DNA from 3 places in the Clostridium sp. CTA-5 genome. Region 1 is predicted to be linked to each of the others. Evidence: a T-box and tRNA genes for the amino acid it is inferred to sense, from the RefSeq annotation. Region 1 holds a T-box; the other regions hold tRNA genes.
What was found. A T-box is a leader RNA that pairs with one kind of tRNA and senses whether it is charged. The one in region 1 lies ahead of metG (methionine--tRNA ligase), so its partner is inferred to be a tRNA-Met.
Positions count from the first base shown of each region.

Region 2: it encodes a tRNA-Met, which carries the amino acid that the T-box ahead of metG (methionine--tRNA ligase) is inferred to sense. The anticodon was not compared.
Region 3: it encodes a tRNA-Met, which carries the amino acid that the T-box ahead of metG (methionine--tRNA ligase) is inferred to sense. The anticodon was not compared.

Region 1 is NZ_BAAAAT010000008.1:89,820-96,428, forward strand. Features, by position in the region: gene ACYUET_RS14360 (sigma-54 interaction domain-containing protein) at 1-957, shown strand, start outside; gene ACYUET_RS14365 (MIP/aquaporin family protein) at 1,331-2,035, shown strand; gene dhaK (dihydroxyacetone kinase subunit DhaK) at 2,132-3,127, shown strand; gene dhaL (dihydroxyacetone kinase subunit DhaL) at 3,155-3,793, shown strand; gene dhaM (dihydroxyacetone kinase phosphoryl donor subunit DhaM) at 3,796-4,185, shown strand; T-box leader at 4,277-4,513, shown strand; gene metG (methionine--tRNA ligase) at 4,652-6,589, shown strand.
Region 2 is NZ_BAAAAT010000002.1:319,316-325,924, forward strand. Features, by position in the region: gene ACYUET_RS06645 (phospholipase D-like domain-containing protein) at 1-1,394, opposite strand, end outside; tRNA gene ACYUET_RS06650 (tRNA-Met) at 1,980-2,055, shown strand; gene ACYUET_RS06655 (MutS-related protein) at 2,649-4,214, shown strand; gene ACYUET_RS06660 (glycosyltransferase family 39 protein) at 4,253-5,728, shown strand; gene ACYUET_RS06665 (trehalase family glycosidase) at 5,841-6,011, shown strand; gene ACYUET_RS06670 (zinc ribbon domain-containing protein YjdM) at 6,135-6,476, opposite strand; gene ACYUET_RS06675 (MFS transporter) at 6,571-6,609, opposite strand, start outside.
Region 3 is NZ_BAAAAT010000003.1:174,013-180,621, forward strand. Features, by position in the region: gene ACYUET_RS08835 (ABC transporter ATP-binding protein) at 1-551, opposite strand, end outside; gene ACYUET_RS08840 (GntR family transcriptional regulator) at 551-919, opposite strand; gene ACYUET_RS08845 (hypothetical protein) at 1,163-1,372, shown strand; tRNA gene ACYUET_RS08850 (tRNA-Met) at 1,474-1,549, opposite strand; gene ACYUET_RS08855 (methyl-accepting chemotaxis protein) at 1,750-3,207, shown strand; gene dltD (D-alanyl-lipoteichoic acid biosynthesis protein DltD) at 3,371-4,555, shown strand; gene ACYUET_RS08865 (hypothetical protein) at 4,524-4,664, shown strand; gene dltA (D-alanine--poly(phosphoribitol) ligase subunit DltA) at 4,681-6,195, shown strand; gene dltB (D-alanyl-lipoteichoic acid biosynthesis protein DltB) at 6,195-6,609, shown strand, end outside.

The sequences.
Region 1 (6,609 bases):
AAAAGTTCTGCAACTGTGCTCATTAGAGGGGAGAGTGGAACTGGTAAAGAACTTATAGCAGAGGGCATACATTATGCAAGTGAGAGGAATAAAGGACCATTTATAAGAGTAAATTGTGCTGCTATACCAGAAAATCTAATAGAAAGTGAATTATTTGGACATGAAAAAGGTTCCTTCACAGGAGCAATAAAAAGAAAGCTTGGCAAATTTGAGTTAGCTCAAAATGGGACAATATTTTTAGATGAAATAGGAGAAATGGATAAAAATACTCAAGCAAAGATTTTAAGAGTATTACAATATAAAGAATTTCAAAGAGTTGGTGGAGAAGAAACTATAAAAGTTGATGTTAGAGTTATAGCAGCAACTCATAGGAATTTAGAAGAAATGATAAAGAAAGGAGAATTTAGAGAGGATTTATATTATAGATTAAATGTAATTCCTATATTTATTCCTGAGTTAAAAGATAGAGTAGAAGATATACCAATATTAGTTGAACATTTTATCAATAAATTTCAAAAAGATAATAAACATAAGCAAGTCTCAAAAGATGTAATGAATACTTTTATAAATTACTCATGGAATGGGAATGTAAGAGAACTTGAAAATGTGATAGAAAGAATATTAGCATTAAATGAAAGCAATATTATTACATTAAAAGATATACCATTATACGTAAAGGAAAAAACTTTAAAATCAAACAAAAGTAATATTAAAATATTTAAAGATGAGGACATTATAAGTTATCAAAGAGGGGAAATACTAAATGTTATAGAAAATGTAGAAGAAGTATTACCTATGAAAGTATATGAAAGAATGATAATAGAGAAAGCTTTGAAAAAGTATGGGAGTTTTAATGCAGCAGGAAAAGCATTAGGACTTAATCATAAAACTATTGCAGCTAAAGCGAAAGAATTTGGAATAGAAAAGACAACTTCCTGGAAAAAAATAAAAATATAAGAATAAAATGACACAATAATATGTATTAAGGTTATTGTGTCATTTTTAGTATATAATTTGTATTTATAGGCAAGTTAAATACAAAAATATCCAAAAAAAACAAAATTAGTTACAAAAAAGTATAGAATATATACATATTTGATAAAGACTAATATATTTAATAAACAGTAATAGTTGGGAAAAAAGAACAATACAAACGTTTTCAATTGGTATTTTTGACCAAGACAATACAATATAACCAAAACAATATAGTAGAGATAATATGTAGACACTACTGTTTGTCTTAAATTTAACAATTAATTCAAGTTGGCACGGCAATTGCTATTAGTAATAAGTGTAAATAAAATAATTTATAATATGGGAGGTATTATTTATGTCAATTTTTATGTCTGAATTAATTGGGTCAATGTTACTTATCCTTCTAGGAGATGGCGTTGTTGCTAACGTTGTTCTAAAAGATTCAAAGGGTACAGGATCAGGATGGATAGTTATAACAACAGGTTGGGCTTTAGCAGTTGCAATTCCTGCACTTATTTTTGGTGGATATAGTGGAGCACACTTTAATCCAGCATTAACTGTTGCACTTGCTGCAATAGGAAGTATTTCTTGGTCAGTAGTACCAGAATATTTTGCAGGTGAGTTTTTAGGTGGCTTCTTAGGTGCTATCTTAGTATTTGTTATGTACTATGATCAATTTAAAGCAACTGAAGATCAAGCATCTAAATTAGGCGTATTCTGTACAGCACCAGCTATAAGAAATACTGGAATTAACTTTATAGGTGAGGTTATTGGAACATTCATGTTAGTATTCGGTATTTTAGGATTAGGAGCTGTTCAAATGGCACCAGGACTTAATACTTTAGCAGTTGGTGGATTAATATTCGTTATAGGTTTATGTTTAGGTGGACCTACTGGATATGCAATCAACCCTTGCAGAGACTTATCACCAAGAATAGCACATGCTATTTTACCTATACCAGGAAAGGGAGGTTCAGATTGGGGATATTCTTGGATCCCAGTTGTAGCTCCGATTGTTGGTGGTTTAATAGGTGCATTCTTATATCAAGCAATTGTATAGTATAAAAAATTAATATAAAAATAAATTAAATAACAGGTCTTGTTAGAGCAAAGTCTAACAAGGCCTAAAACTATATTATTTAGGAGGTGCTTAATAATGAAGAAGTTAATAAATAATCCAAACAATGTTTTATCAGATATGTTAGAAGGAATTGTGGCAGCACACCCAGAGTATTTGAAGAAATTAGAAAATGCTAATGTTTTGGTAAGAAGTAAAAAATCTGAAGGAAAAGTAGCATTAGTCAGCGGTGGTGGAAGTGGACATGAACCAGCACATGGAGGATATGTTGGCTTCGGAATGTTAGATGGTGCAGTATGTGGAGAAGTTTTTACATCACCTACTCCTGATCAAGTATATGAAGCAATTAAAGCTACAGATAATGGAAATGGAGTTCTTCTTGTTATAAAAAATTATACCGGAGATGTCATGAATTTTGAAATGGCAAAAGAAATGGCAGAAATGGAAGGGATAAATGTAGAACAAGTAATTGTAAATGATGATGTAGCTGTAGAAAATAGTTTATATACAGCAGGAAGAAGAGGAATTGCTGGAACTGTATTCGTTCATAAAATAGCTGGAGCAAAAGCTGAATCTGGTGGAAATTTAGAAGAAGTAAAGGCTGTTGCTGAAAAAGTAATAAATAATGTTAGAAGTATGGGAATGTCTTTATCATCTTGTATAGTACCAGCAGCAGGAAAAGCTAACTTTTCATTAGGTGAAGATGAAATAGAAATAGGAATGGGTATACATGGGGAACCTGGAACTCACAGAGAAAAAATCTCTACTGCTGATGGAGTTGCAGAACATTTATTAAGTAAAATTTTAGATGATATTAGTATAACTAAAGGTGATGAGGTAGCTGTAATGATAAACGGTCTGGGATCAACACCATATATGGAGTTATATATTATAAATAAAAAGGTAAATGAAATATTAAAAGATAAAGGCATAAGTACACATAAAACTTTTGTTGGTGAATTTATGACTTCATTAGAAATGGCAGGATGTTCTATTTCAATATTAAAACTCGATAATGAGCTTAAAGGATTACTTGATGCAAAAGCTGATACTCCAGGACTTAAGGTTATATAATAGCATCATATTAGAGGAGGGTTAATTATGGTAACAGTAAAAGAAGTAAAAGATATTCTAGTAGAGATAGAAAAAGTTATAGAAGAAAATAAATTATATTTAAGTGAATTAGATGCAGCAATAGGAGATGGAGATCATGGCTTAAATATGAGTAAGGGATTTAAAGCACTTGTTGAAAAGGTAAAAGGTTTACCAGATGATGACCTAGGAAATATATTTAAAAACGCAGGTATGGCTTTAGTTTCTAATGTAGGAGGAGCATCAGGTCCTTTATATGGAACTGCTTTTATGAAAGCAGCTATGGTAGTTAATAAAAAAAGTGAAATGGATATAAATGATTTTGTTAAAGTTTTAGAAGAAGCTTTAGGTGGAATAAAAATGAGAGGTAAAGGTCAAGAGGGTGAAAAAACAATGATTGATACTTTATCACCATCAATAGAAGCCGCTAAAAAGTCTATTAAAGAAAATAAATCTGCTAAAGAAGTCTTACTTGAAATAAAAGAAGCAGCTAAAAGAGGTATGGAACATACAAAAGATATAATTGCAACTAAGGGAAGAGCAAGTTATGTTGGAGAAAGAAGTATAGGACATATTGATGCAGGAGCTACTTCAATGTACTTGATTTTAAATACTATAATAGAAAATTTGACTAAAGAGGAGAATTAATTATGGTTGGTATAGTAATAGTATCACATAGTAATTTTATAGCTAAAGGTGTTAAAGAAGTTGCGCTTCAAATGGCACCAGAAGTTTCAATTGTAGATGCAGGTGGAACAAGTGATGGAAGAATAGGTACAGATATTTCTAAAATAACTAGTTCAATAGAAGAAGTTTATAGTGAGAGTGGTGTACTTGTATTATTTGATTTAGGGAGTGCATTTATGAATACAGAAATGGCTATAGAATTTTTAGATGATAATATTAGAGAAAAAGTGGAAATCGTAGATGCACCTTTAGTAGAAGGAGCAATTACAGCAGCAGTAGAATCTAGTATGAATAAATCTTTAGCAGAAATAAAAGATGTTCTTAAGCCTATGTCTTTAAATAAAATTTCTTAATATTTAATATAAAAAGAAGGTTGTTATTCAATCTTCTTTTTATATTAAATTATTTGACATGAAAATGTATTTATTCTATTATAATAAGTGTATAAATGCTATGAAGAGAAGAGTAATGAAAAGGAATTTTTAAAGAGAGCTAATGTTTGGTGAAAATTAGTAAAGGAAATTTTCATGAAGATGGACTTGGAGCATATTTCCCGAGCAATATTTGTTAAGGATTTACGGAAGCACCCGTTATAGTGCATGGTGATGATGGTCACCTAGTGAGTTATTTATTGTAAAATGAATAGGAAGTAGAGTGGTAACACGTATATACGTCTCTATATAGGTTAAATATACCTATATGGAGACTTTTTTAGTTAAATTATAAATTCTAAAAAATATAGGATTTATTTAATAAATATTAAGAGGTAAAGAAATAGTATTTAAGATTACTGTTTAAAATAAGGAGGAATATTTAAAAATGTGTAAAGAATGTAAAAAAACATATTATATAACTACACCAATTTATTACCCATCAACAAAACTTCATATAGGTAACACTTATACTACAGTAGCTGCTGATGCTTTAGCAAGATTTAAAAGATTAACAGGATATGATGTAATGTTCTTAACAGGTACAGATGAACACGGTCAAAAAATCCAAAGAATAGCAGAAGAAAAAGGAATTACTCCAATAGAACATGTAGATGAAATTGTAGCTGGTATTAAAGATCTTTGGAAGATGATGAATGTAAGTTATGATAAATTTATAAGAACTACAGATGATTACCATGTAAAAGCAGTTCAAGATATATTTAAAAAATTATATGATCAAGGAGATATTTATAAGAGTTCTTATGAAGGCTGGTACTGTACTCCATGTGAATCATTCTGGACAGATACTCAATTAGTAGATGGAAACTGTCCTGATTGTGGAAGACCAGTTGAAAAATCAAAAGAAGAAGCTTATTTCTTTAAGATGAGTAAATATGCTGATAGATTAATCAAATATATAGAAGAAAATCCAAATTTCATTCAACCTGAATCAAGAAAGAATGAGATGTTAAATAATTTCTTAAAACCAGGTCTTCAAGATTTATGCGTTTCAAGAACTAGTTTTGATTGGGGAGTTCCAGTAACTTTTGATGAAAAACATGTTGTTTATGTATGGATAGATGCATTATCAAACTATATTACCGCACTTGGATATGGTCAAGATAACAAAGAATTATATAATAAATTCTGGCCAGCAGATGTACATTTAATAGGAAAAGATATCCTAAGATTCCATACAATATATTGGCCAATAATGTTAATGGCTTTAGATTTACCACTTCCAAAGCAAGTATTTGGTCATGGATGGTTACTTGTTGATGGTGGAAAAATGTCAAAATCTAAAGGAAATGTTGTAGATCCAGTTGTTTTAGTTAACGAATTTGGTGTAGATCCCGTAAGATACTACTTATTAAGAGAAATTCCGTTTGGAGCAGATGGTCTATTTAATAATGAAATATTCATAAAAAAGATAAATTCAGATCTTTGTAACGATTTAGGTAATCTTTTATCAAGAAGTGTCGCAATGATAGAAAAATACTTTGAAGGGGAAATTCAACCACAAGCTGAAAAAGGTGAATTTGATGAGGAATTAATAAATTTAGCATTAGCTACTCCTAAAAAAGTTGAGGAAGCTATTGATGAATTAAATATCCCTTTAGCATTAGAACATGTATTTGAATTAATAGGTAGAGCTAATAAGTATATAGATGAAACAACTCCTTGGATTTTAGCTAAAGATGAAAGTAAGAAAGCTAGATTAGGAACAGTATTATATAACTTAATTGAAAGTTTAAGATTTGCTTCAGTTATGATTTCATCATTCTTACCAGATACAGCTAAGAAAATTAATGAACAAATCAATACTAATGAAATATCATGGGAATCATTAAAAGCATTTAACGGAACAAAAGCTGGAACTAAGGTAGTTAAGGGTGAAAATTTATTCCCAAGAATAGATGTAGAAAAGAAACTTGAAGAGTTAGAAGCTTTAAAGGCAGCACAAGCACCAGCTAAAAGAGAAATAACTCCTATAAAAGAAGAAATAACAATAGATGATTTTGAAAAAATCGACTTAAGAGTAGTTAAAGTGTTAGCTTGTGAACCAATAAAAGGAGCTAAAAAATTACTTAAATTAAAGGTAGATTTAGCTGGAGAAGAAAGACAAGTGGTTTCTGGAATAGCTAAATATTATAAGCCTGAAGAATTAGTAGGAAAAAATGTAGTTTTAGTGGCTAATTTAAAACCGGTAAAGCTTAGAGGAGAATTATCACAAGGTATGATTTTATGTTCAGCATCTGATGATGATAGTGAATTAAAAGTTGTAGATCCAGGTGAAATTTTAAGTGGAAATATAGTTAGATAATTTTTAATTAAAAGCAATCT
Region 2 (6,609 bases), on a different contig from region 1:
GAAATATCTATAGTACGATTTGCCCCATTTTCCCATTCTTCATTACCGTTTGCTCTTACTATTACATATTTATATTCAATTTTACTTCCTTGTTTAATATCAGCTTTAACAAACCAATCTGGAAATAAATCATCAGATGTTGACATTTCTAATCCACTTTCTACCTTCCATTCTCCTAACTCTGGTACATTTCCTACAACAACAACCTTATCTCCAGGCTGTGTTAATGAACAATTTGTATGAAATAATATAGGTGTCTTTTCTCTAATCTCTTCACCTTCAAAAGTGCTTGATATACCTTTATATACATGTACTAAATCTAAAAAGTTTTGGTGATATCTTTTTGCAATATCTCTATTATTTAAAATTAAAATATCTTCATCATTAAATTTTGTACCAGATGCTGTCCAGTTAGCAGATCCTGTTATAACTGTTTTATCATCAATCACACAATATTTTTGATGCATAGCTGAGAATTTTGATAATTTATTACCAACTCTATATAGCTCTATATTAGGTTGATTTTCTAACTCTTCATCTATTTTAGAAAAATCGCATTGCTTCTTTTCCATTATTACTTTTACCTTTACCCCCCTTTTAGCTGCATCTAATAAACTCTTACCTATGTATTTATTAGTAAATGTAAACATTGAAACTTCAATAGATTTATTGGCTTTTCCTATTTGTTTTTCAATATACCTTGATAAACCTTGTTCTGGAGAAAAATGAATAGATACCGCATCACTATCCTGGTCTTTTTCTATTTCAAAAGGTTTTTTTTCAAATAATTGAAGAATTTGATTTCTATAAATTCTAGCTACTTGTTCATTTCTTATAAGAATCATATTTTCATCATTACAATATGCAGCTGTGGCATTCCAATTAAGTGATCCAGTCATAACAGTTTTTTTATCTATTACAACTGATTTTAAATGCATTATTGAATAATTTGTAGTTCCTACTGTCTTTTCTGGCTTAGATTTCACAACCTCTATACCATTTTCTTCTAAATAGTCATCCCCTTTATTCCATTCTTTAATTGCATTGTCCTTGTCCACCACAACTTTAACATTTACTCCTCTTTTTGATAATTCAACAAGTTTAGATAATATTGGTGTTAAACGTATATTATAATGTGCAATAACTACTTCTTCTTGTGCTTCATCTAAAACTTTAAGTACTTTTTCTACTTGATTATCAAACGGTGAAAAAGATACTTCAGCATCTAAATTCGATCCCTCTAACTTATCTTCATTAAGTTCATAACTTACAGCTGCAGCAGTAGTTGATTTATTAACACAACTAGCATTTGCTGGAATAGCTTGTGTTGAAATAAACATATTGCAAGCTATTAAGACTGATGTTATACAACATAATATTCTGTTTCTTTTCATTGTAATTACCCCCTAAAATTTAAAATCGTTAATTATCATACCCTAATAATTTTTGGAAGTAAATACTTAAAATTGTAATATTTTGTAGATATTTTGTTTAATTACTATTTTCTTAATAAAATACAAAAACCATATATTTAATAACTATTTTTTTGTTATAAATCACAAAATATTAATCAAAAAATTAATAAATAAAAATTTTTAACAATATATACAATTATTAAAATAAAATAATATTAGGGTAATATATATAATTATGAAACTTTATAGCAAACTATGACAGAATATTATAATTAATATATTATTTTTAAAATTAAAAGTATAATTGTTTTTAAATTACAAATTTATTTATAAATCATATTAATAAAAATAATATAGAAACCTATTCATTTATTATTTTATTTAAGGCATAATCAAAAAAAATAACAAGTCAATCTACCAAGCCTAATTTTCATTATTTAAAATATAATCTAAAACAGGATCTTTTTTAAACTAATTAGTATACTTACTTGACTTTATGTATTTATTAAGGTATAGTATAACTCTAGACAGGAGTTATTTAAAAACTATGTCTTATAATATTAACGCGGGGTGGAGCAGTTGGTAGCTCGTCGGGCTCATAACCCGAAGGTCGTAGGTTCAAGTCCTGCCCCCGCAACCATAAAAACACCTATACTTATGTATAGGTGTTTTATTATTTTAGGCTATGTTTTAAGTTAATGTTAATATTATAGTATAAGGACGAACTGGCATTGGAATTTGCTTTTTAGAACTCTTAATGAAGATTTGTACAATTAATTGCTTGTCATCAATCTTTGATTGGGAGCATGCATTAATTGGACTAAGCTTTATTTTAGAGTTCTTAAAGTAAATTCCTTTGTCCATGAGTTTTATACTATAATATCAACATATTTTTAAAACATAGCTTTATATTAAGATTTAAACATAAACTTCAAATATATCTTTATTTTTAATATTTAATTTTTCCTATTTAAATTAATCTCCACCTTTATAATCTACTCCAATCTACTTTGCAATAACTTTCCTTCCTAAAATATACTTTCTATACTAATAGTATTATAATAGATAGATAATACCAAAAGCATATTTACTAAAATAAAGTTTCTTTATTTAATTCTAGAATGATTGCTTATTATATTAGGCACATGAAAATAGGATAGAAAATGGACTTTTTATTTTTTCATTGTGCCTTATTAAATCTAGACGTAATTTAAAATAGAAAAGAGTGATTTTATGTTTCTTGATGTCAGCAAAGACTTTATTAAAAAAGATCTTAATTCAACAAAATATAGGAAAAGGAATTTTAACCAAATAAACTTATTATTTCAGCTAAGTAAGAAAAATGATTTTACTATTGATAATCAGACTTGGGATGATTTGATGATGGATGATGTCTTTTATGAATTAGATAGAACTTATTCAACAGAAGGTGAAGCTGCTTTATATAAAATGCTTAGAAATCCAATAATGGATGAAGAAAAGTTAAAAGAAAGATCAAAATTAATAGATTTATTTAAGAAAGATTTAGATTTAACAGTAAATTTAAGAAGAATATTTTATAATATGATTTATGATAGTAAAAATAGATTACTAGATATGATAAATGATTTAATTCCTGTAAGTAAGTTAAAATCCTTGATTTATGGCATTGCAGGTATTATACCTATACTATTAATATTAGCTGCTATTATATTTAAAGAACCTAAACTAATGATTGCTGTACTAGTAGATATATTTATAAATATGTATATACATAATAAAGAAGAAAGCACCATAAATGCTATAGGACTTATCTATTTAAGAGATTTGATAAATACATCAAAAAAATTATTATATATTAAGAATGAGGAAATTAAATTATATACTACAAAAATGAAAGCTTTGTTAAATGAATTAAGTGTTTTAGATAAATCTACATACTTACTTAAAGTACTTAATTCTTTTGGTGGACTTTTACAGATGTTTTCTATTCCTTTTCTTATAGAAGAAAGTGTATTTTATAGAATGAGTATAAAATTAGTTGGAAAGAAAGATAAGATATTAGAATTATATTATTTAGTTGGAGAACTTGATGCTTTAATTTCAATTGCACTTTATCAAAATGATAATAAGAAAAAATACTGCACACCACAGTTTATTAAGGAAAATTCATTAAAAATAATAGATGGAATACATCCTCTTCTTAAAGATCCAGTTGCAAATTCACTTGAAATTTCCAAGAAGGGAATTGTTTTGACTGGGACAAACATGTCTGGTAAGTCTACATTTTTAAGAATGATAAGTACTAATATACTTTTAGCACAGACTTTTAATTTTGCTTTAGCACATGAATATAAAGGATGTTTCTTAAATATAATCTCATCAATAAGTCCAAAGGATGATATTACTAGTGGAAAAAGCTACTACTTAGCAGAAGCTGAATCTATTTTAAGAATAATAAAAGGATCAGAAAAGGAAATCCCTGTTTTTTGTGCGATAGATGAAATATTTAGAGGAACAAATCCTGCTGAAAGAATATCTTCCTCAGCAGAAATACTTAATTATATCAATAAAAGAAATGCGATTTGTATTGTTGCTACCCATGATAGAGAGCTTTCAGATATTCTTAAAGAAAATTATGATTTCTATTATTTTAGTGAAGATGTAGATAATAAAAATGGACTAAAGTTTGATTATAAACTTAAAAAAGGCATATCTAAAACAAGAAATGCAATTAAACTTTTGGAGTATATAGGATATCCAAAAGAAATCATACAAAATTCCTATAGAAGAGTTGAAAGAATGGAAAATTTCATTTAAAGATAAATAAAAGATATTCTATTTAAGGAGATAACCATATGATAAAAAATCTGTTTAATAATTTTTTAAGAAAACTTATGATTGGAATATTTATTTTTTCTATTATAAGTTCTATCTTAGTCAATTTCGTTGTAAATTTTGCTGTATATATTGAAATTCCAAAAGGTATGAAGCTTGTAGCCAATATTTTTTCTATGTCAATAATACTATTAGGACTAGGTATAATTTTTTATAAAAGAAATAATATAATAGATTGGTTACAAAAACTACTAGATACTAAAAATTTAATAATTTATATATTGCTTATTAGTTTTATAATTAGAATTTTGTGGATAAGCTTAACTAAAACTATACCTATTTCTGATTTTGCAATTATGTATAACTCTAGTAAAGATGTTTTTAATGGAAATTTTAGTTGTTTTCATGGATTTAATTATTTCGCTAGATTTACTCATGATACTATTCCAGTATTATATTATTCTTTATTTTTTAATTTTAATGATAATCCAATTTTTTTAATTAAACTTTTTAATGTACTTTTTTCAACTGTATCAGTTTTTATTATGTATTGTATTGTAAAAGAGTTATTGGGTTATAAAAGTGCAATTGTATCATCAATACTTTTTTCTTTATTTCCACCATTTATAATGTATAACTCTCAAGCATTATCAGAAAATATAGCAATACCATTCTACTTGCTTAGTATATATTCTTTTATAAAATATATAAAAAATATGAATAAATATAGATGGATATTTTTTAGTGGACTAGCTCTTTCATTTGGAAACCTATTTAGAATGGTAGGAATTATTTTCTTAATAGCATATTTAATGTATTTACTTATTTATACAGGATTTAAAAGTTCTATAAAACCAATTTTAATTACTGTTATTATGTTTATATTACCTCTGTATATTATAAGCTCTGTACTTCTTAATAATAAAATAACAGAATCACATTTATGGAAACCTAAAGAAACAGTTTTAACTAGTGTTTTAAAAGGCACAAACTTAAATTCCTTTGGATTTTGGAATGAAGAAGATTCTAATATTCCAATCAAATATAATTATGACAATGACAAGATAAAAGAAGAAAGTATAAAACTAATTCAACAAAGATTACTACATTCACCTATAAAAAACGTAGCAGCTTTGTATATTGGAAAACTATCAGGTGAGGTTGGTGTTAGTGATTTTGGTGCTTTTCAATTTACAGTAATAAGTAGTGACCAAACACTGGGAATTAGAGTATTAAGATATTTTGAATTTACCTTCTTAACCTTAATAACCCTATTTTATATATTTTTACTTTACTTTGGTATTGTTGGTTTAAGAAAAAATAAAACTTTATTAACTGAATTAAATTTATTTTTAATACTGTCATTAGGATTTACTTCATTTTATTTGATTTCTGAAGTTCAACCTAGATACTCTTTTATTAGTTGCTGGACATTAATCATTTTTGCTGTAGCAGGATTAAAAGCTAAAAGATCTACTAAAAAATTTAATACTTAATTATTTTACCCCCAAAAACAAAAGTAGCTATGTCACCCTTCAATGGATTGTAATTAAAGGTTTAAAAAATTATGGTGTTGAAAAAGAAAGTTTTGAAATCGCTCAACGCTAGATTCGCCTTTGTACAGAAATGTTGATAAAATATGGGGAATTATATGAGAAATATAATGTAGTTGATTTTAATATAGAAACACCTGGACGATACAAATTACAAGAAGGATTTGAATGGACAAATGGTGTTTACGAAAAAATAATTTCTAATATGTTTAAATATAACTTTTAAATAAAAATAGTAGTGATATTGTTGTAGCAGACATTTGAAAATAAACAGAAATATCCTGTAAAATTTTCTTAGTCCTGCGAAACAATTATCACTACTATTTAATATTATTTTAAACTATATTATTTATGCTTTTTTAACAAATTCAGATTTTAGTTGCATAGCTCCAAAACCTTCAATTTTACAATCAATATTATGATCTCCATCAACTAAACGTATATTTTTTACTTTTGTACCTTTTTTAATAGGTGATGAACATCCTTTTACTTTAAGATCTTTGATTACTGTTACAGAATCACCATCATTTAAAATGTTTCCATTTGAATCTTTTACAACAAGTTCATCATCATTACCAGAATTTTGTGATTCTAAATTCCATTCATGAGCACATTCTGGGCAGATAAAAAGATTTCCATCTTCATAAGTATATTCTGAATTGCATTTTGGACAATTTGGTAAATTAACCATTAATTCATTTCCTCCATTCGTTAGTGTTAGGCTTATATAATATCATAGTCTTATTATATTAACAAACCATTATACATAATCACATAATTTTTTCCTATATAGATTGTTCAGTAATTTTAGGTTGATTGTTCTT
Region 3 (6,609 bases), on a different contig from region 1:
GATATTATAACTGTAGCATTTTCATTATAATTATTAATTATTGTATTTAAAATATAATCCCTAGCAGCAGGGTCAACTCCGGCTATTGGTTCATCTAAGAAATAAAGTTCAGCCTCTCTACTCATTACTAAAATAAGTTGAACTTTTTCTTTAGTTCCTTTTGACATAGTTTTTAGTTTATCCTTAGGATTTATATTTAACTTTTGTAACATGTCATAAGCTTTTTCAGAATTAAAATCATCATAAAAATCGCTAAAGAAGTTTATGATATCAGAAACCTTCATCCAATCATTTAAATAAGTTCTTTCAGGTAAATAAGAAACTATCTTCTTAGTTTCAACTCCAGGTTTATTTCCAGCAATTAATATTTCACCGCTTGTTGGTGTTAATAGTGAATTTGCAAGTTTAATTAATGTACTTTTACCACTACCGTTTGGTCCAAGAAGTCCTACAATTCTACCTCTATTTATTTTTAAGTCTATTCCTTTTAAAGCTTCTTTTCCACCATAATGTTTAACTAAGTTTTTACATTCTAATATAGGATTATCCATTATTTCATCTCCTTTACTATTTGTTCGACGATTTCGATTGTTTCTTTAGGGGTATAACCAATTTTTTTCATATTTTCAAAGAAATCTTGAATTTGTTCTTTAGCTATATCATCTCTCATTTTTTTTATCATTTCCCCATCCTCCGTAATAAATCTACCACTTGTTCTTTGACTAAATACCAGACCCTTCCGTTCTAATTCTGTAAGTGCTTTTTGCATTGTATTTGGATTTACTGACGCTTCGCTTGCTAAATCCCTTACAGATGGAAGTTTTTCGCCTATGCCATACACACCAGATACTATTCTAAGTTGTATTTGTTCTACTAACTGTATATATATTGGACGTTCATCCTTGAATTCCCATATCATAGTTTCATCTCCTTTGTACTATTGTACTGTTGTATTAATTGCTTAATACAATAATATAATAATACACATATTTTGTCAATAACATTTTGCAAATATTATATCTTTGATTTAATTATAAAAAATAAATTTAATTATTATAGAAAAAGCAGTGCAGTAAAAACATATAATAATATATATCTTTGAATTTTAATACGAATTAACTATTAAAGCTATATATAAGTAATTTATAAGGAGGAAAAATGTATGATTATCAGTAAACTAACTTCCTCAATAGATACTATAGTTATTGTTTTGATTATAGCTGGATTGTCGCTTATAGGTATGATAATTTTTTATTTTATTGCAGAATTACAAGAATCATTATATGAGAATAAAAAGAAAAATATATTATCAAAAGAAATCAATAATAGTTTAGAAGCTAAAAAGAAAATACAATGTAAACTTAGCAAATAATAGGTTAAAAAATATTAGTGCAATAAAAGAATAGTATAGTTTTTTTATAAAATAAATTATAAACTAAAAAGACACACTAAAATTATAGTGTGTCTTTTTTATGGTTGCGGAGGCAGGACTTGAACCTACGACCTTCGGGTTATGAGCCCGACGAGCTACCAGCTGCTCCACCCCGCGATATTAACTTTGCTATGTATATAGTATACTTCACTTCATTACATAAGTCAACCATAATAAAGTAAACTTTAGTATTTAAGGAATAAATTTGTATGCTTACTATAATAAAATTTATTTATCAAGAAATAGTAATAAGTTTTTTGTAGATACATGATATAATTAATAAAAAAATAGACTTAAAATTAAAAGGGGAGAAGACAATGAGTAAGACAACTACTTCATTAGAAAGGGCTAATAAACTTAATTTAAGAATACTATTAGTACTATGCACTATGCTGGCATTGCAATCGTTTATTTTATATGGTCTTAAAAGAGGGATGACAGCATTAATTAGTTGTACATTAGTAATGGTAATAACTTATATTCTAAATTTAAAGTCTAATAATTTGGTTGTATGTGGTATAGGAATACCACTAACTACAATGTTAGCGGAAATGTTATTTTCAATAAGAGTAGGTGGAGTAAGTTATGCATTAATTTTGTTTTTATCAACAGTAGTAATGAGTGCCTTGTACTTTGATGAAAAATTATTGATAAGATATTCAATTATAATTGATGTAATTATATTTTTTGTACAATTTATAGTAGGGTTTAATTTATTAGGAGAGGGTCAAGGTATAAATATATTTGTCACACAATGTACAGCTTTAATAATATCTGAAGTGATTTTGTATTTTATGGTAAAGTGGAGTAAGGAAGCTTTAAATAATTCAATTAAAGCTAATCAAGAAATACAAGATACTATGCTAACTATACAAAATACAAATAGTGTAATTAATGAAGGGATTTCTATTTTAAATAATGCAACTTTAAATACAAGACATCAATCTCAAAGTATAACTAAGGCCATGGAAGAAATAAATAATGGAATAGAAATACAAGTTAATAATATGACTGATATTACAAGTTCAGTAAATAATATAAAAGAAGAAGTTAGTTCAACAAGAAAAATATCTAATTCCATTGAAAATTTATCTAAAGATTTAAATTTAAGTACAGATATGAATTTAAAAGAAATAAATAAAGTTAGTAATCATATTAACATAATAAGAAGTGCAGTTAAGGAAACTAATGTAACTGTAAAAGAATTTAATGAGAATATGAAGCAAGTAATAGATGTCTTAAGAGGGATTAAAGAAATTTCAGAACAAACAAATTTGTTAGCATTAAATGCATCTATAGAAGCAGCAAGAGCAGGAGAAGCAGGAAAAGGATTTGCAGTAGTTGCTGAAGAAGTTAGGTTGTTATCAGAACAAACAAAAGATACTACAGATAAAATAGAATCATTAATTTTACAAGTACAAAATAGAATTAACAAAGTAACGGAATCAGTTGACAATGGTGATAAGGCAGCTGAAGAAGGACAAAATATTATAGATGCTACCCTTATTAGTTTTAAGAATATGCAACAATTATTTGAAAATATAAAGGATCATATTTATAAAGAATATGAATTAGTAGAGAAAATAGATTCATTAGTAGAAAATGTACAGGCTAATGTGGAAAGTACAACTGCGCTTACCGAGGAGTATGTTGCAAATGCAGAAGAAGTAACTACATTACAACAAGAGCAGGATGAACAAATTAATAACATACAAAATAGTGTAGAAACGATACAATATCAAAGTAAAGAACTTGAAAAATTATTTAATAAGTAGTATATATTAGAAATTAGGTGAAATATTAAAAACGTACATTTATATTTGATAAATGTGCGTTTTTTGTAAGAATGAGTTGATTATAATCACCCAAGTTTATATTGAATCATAAGAAAATTTATTATAAAATTAACTAGAAATAAAAAAACATAGGAGGATAAAAATGATAAAAAAGATTATCTGTATAATATTTCCTATAATTATAGCATGTATAACATTTATTTCTTTAAATACATTTTTAGATAAAGAAATAAACAAAATGTTAACAAATAAAGATTTAACCGAGATAAATACAGAATATGGAAGTATATATAAGGATAAAGGGGTAGTATATAATGAATATATTAACCAAAATAATAAGTTAGTATTACAAGGATCATCTGAATTAGCATCTCCAGTTTCACAATTACCTACAAAATTTTTCCCAATTGAAGGATTAGATACAATTGTTACAAACGGAAGAGCCTATTCTCAAAATTTACATCAGGTATCTATATTAGGAAGCCAAAATGGAGATATGAAAGAAAAAAAACTTGCATTAGTACTTTCACTTCAATGGTTTTTAAATCAAGATGGAATTGATACCAATGCTTTTCAAGCCAATTTTTCACCAGTACAGTTTTATAAGTTTTTAGAAAATGAAAAAATAAGTCAAGAACATAAATTTGAATATGCTAGTAGAGTAAGTAATTTATTATTAGGAAGTACTCAATTTTTGCCTGAGAGAATTTATGCAAAGAGTTATGTTAATAATAGTACTAGATATAAAATAGCTAATATAATATTTAAACCGTACTTTATTGCTAGAGAAAAGGTTATTGAACTTAAGGATAAAGGATTATTATATAAGAAATTGAAAAAGCTACCTGAGAAAAAGGAGATTCAAAGTGAAGCAGTTAACTGGGAAGATGAATATAAAAAGGCTGAAGAAGATGGAAAATCTCAAGTAACTAATAATGATTTTATGGTATATGATAGTTACTATGATAAGAATTTAAAGTCTAATGTAGGTGCACAGAAAGATTCAAATAAAGGAATAGATTTAATGATATCACAGGAATTTAAAGATTATGAACTATATCTAGATACTTGCGTTGATTTAGGAGTAAAACCATACATAATTTTAATGCCAACTAATGGATTATGGTATGATCATACTGGATTAACAAAAGAAACAAGGCATAATTTTTATGCTAGGGTTCAGAAAATAGCTGAAGATAGAGGATTTGATGTTTTAAATTTAGAAGATGAAGAATATACACCTTATTTTATGTGTGATGTAATGCATTTAGGATGGAAAGGATGGCTTAAAGTAGATGAAGAACTTTATAAGCGTTTTAAAAACTGATAAATATTTGAGTTTTGCAATAATAAGTTCCATTGTAGTAGTTTTAGCTATTTTTATATTAGCATTTGAACCATTTAATGAAATACCATTTATATATAATCAATTCTAAAGGGGGAATTTTAAAAATGAAGATTTTAGATGGAATAAAGAAATATTCAGAGAGTGATAGAATTGCATTAACTTGTGATGGTGTATCTATGACATATAGAGAATTAGATAATGTATCTGAGTGTGTGGCGGGATTTTTATTAAAGGAATTAGGTGATGATAGAACACCTATTATTATTTATGGAAATAAAGAAAATTTAATGATGTCAGTTATGATGGCAGCACTAAAGTCCGGACGAGCTTATATACCAATAGATATAAGTTATCCTAAAGAAAGAGTAGATGCAATTATCAGTGAAGTCAAGCCTAAAATACTTATAGATTTTAGTGCAGGAAATGAATTTGATAATATAAGAGTTTTAAATGAAGAGAAAATTCAAGAAATAGTACGTGAGTATACTAATATAAAAGTTGATAGAAATAATTGGGTTAAAGAAGATGAAAATGCATATATTTTATTCACTTCTGGTAGCACAGGAAAGCCAAAGGGAGTGCAAATAAGCAGTAACAATTTAGATAATTTTGTTGAATGGATAGCAGAATACTTAAACTTAGATGAAAAAGAAGAAGTATTTATGAATCAAGCAGCATATTCTTTTGATTTATCTGTAACTTCAATTTATCCAGGATTATGTTACGGAAAAACTCTACATGGATTTTCAAAGAAAACTCTTTCAAATTTAAAACAAATGTTTAATGATATTGAACAATCAGGAATTAATATATGGGTATCCACTCCATCATTTGCAGGGATGTGTGTAACTGAAACAGCATTTGATTCACATATGTTACCTGATTTAAAAGCTATGGTATTTGTAGGAGAAGTACTTCCAAAACCATTGTGCGAAGAACTTTTAAATAGATTTCCAAATACAAGAATAATAAATGGATACGGTCCTACAGAGGCAACAGTGGCAGTAAGTGTAAATGACATGAATAAAGAGGTTTTATCACAAGAAGGAAGTTTACCTATTGGATATCCTATGAAAACTTCAGTTGTTAAAGTTGTTGATGAAGATGGAAATATTGTAAAAGACGGAGAAAAGGGAGAAATTATAATAGTAGGTCCTAGTGTAAGTAAGGGGTATTTCAATAATGAAGAAATGACAAAAAAGGCATTTTTCTATGACGATTATAATGGAGAAATGTGCAGAGCTTATAGAACTGGAGATTTAGGATATTATATTGATGGAAATTTATATTATTGTGGAAGAAAGGATTTCCAAATAAAACTTAATGGATATAGAATTGAGATAGAAGATATAGAAAATAATTTGGTGAAAGTTAGCAATGTAAAAAATGCAGCAGTTGTTCCAGTAAATAAGGATGGAAAGATTGCATATTTAACTGCTTTTATTGAATTAAAAGAAGATAATGGGTTAAGTGGATTAAAAAATGGAATAATGATAAAAAAAGAATTAGGAGAGTTAATACCATCATATATGGTTCCTAGAAATATAAAAATAGTTAAAGAGTTTCCAACCAATATAAATGGAAAGATTGATAGGAAAAAATTAGCGGAGGATTTATAATGAAATTAACGCAGTACGGAGATTACTTTTACTTATATTTATTATGTTTAACATTTATTCCTGCAATAATATTAGCATTTAATGGTATCACGACTAAGTACTATGGAATAATTGCATCAATAGGTATGATTTTATTAATAATGGGTAAAACTTTAGGACTAAAGTTGTTTTTAATATTTTTAATTTTAGAAATAATTTTAGTTTATATGTTCTTATTTATAAGAAAGAAAACAGACAATAAGTATGTATATTGGTTATTTTTATTTCTTTCTATGATTCCAGTTATTTCTACTAAAATAGCTGGAATTACACAATATGCTTCATATGTTGGATTTATTGGATTATCATATTTGAATTTTAAGGTAATCCAAATGATAATTGAAATTTATGATGGAAGAATTACAGAAATAAAAT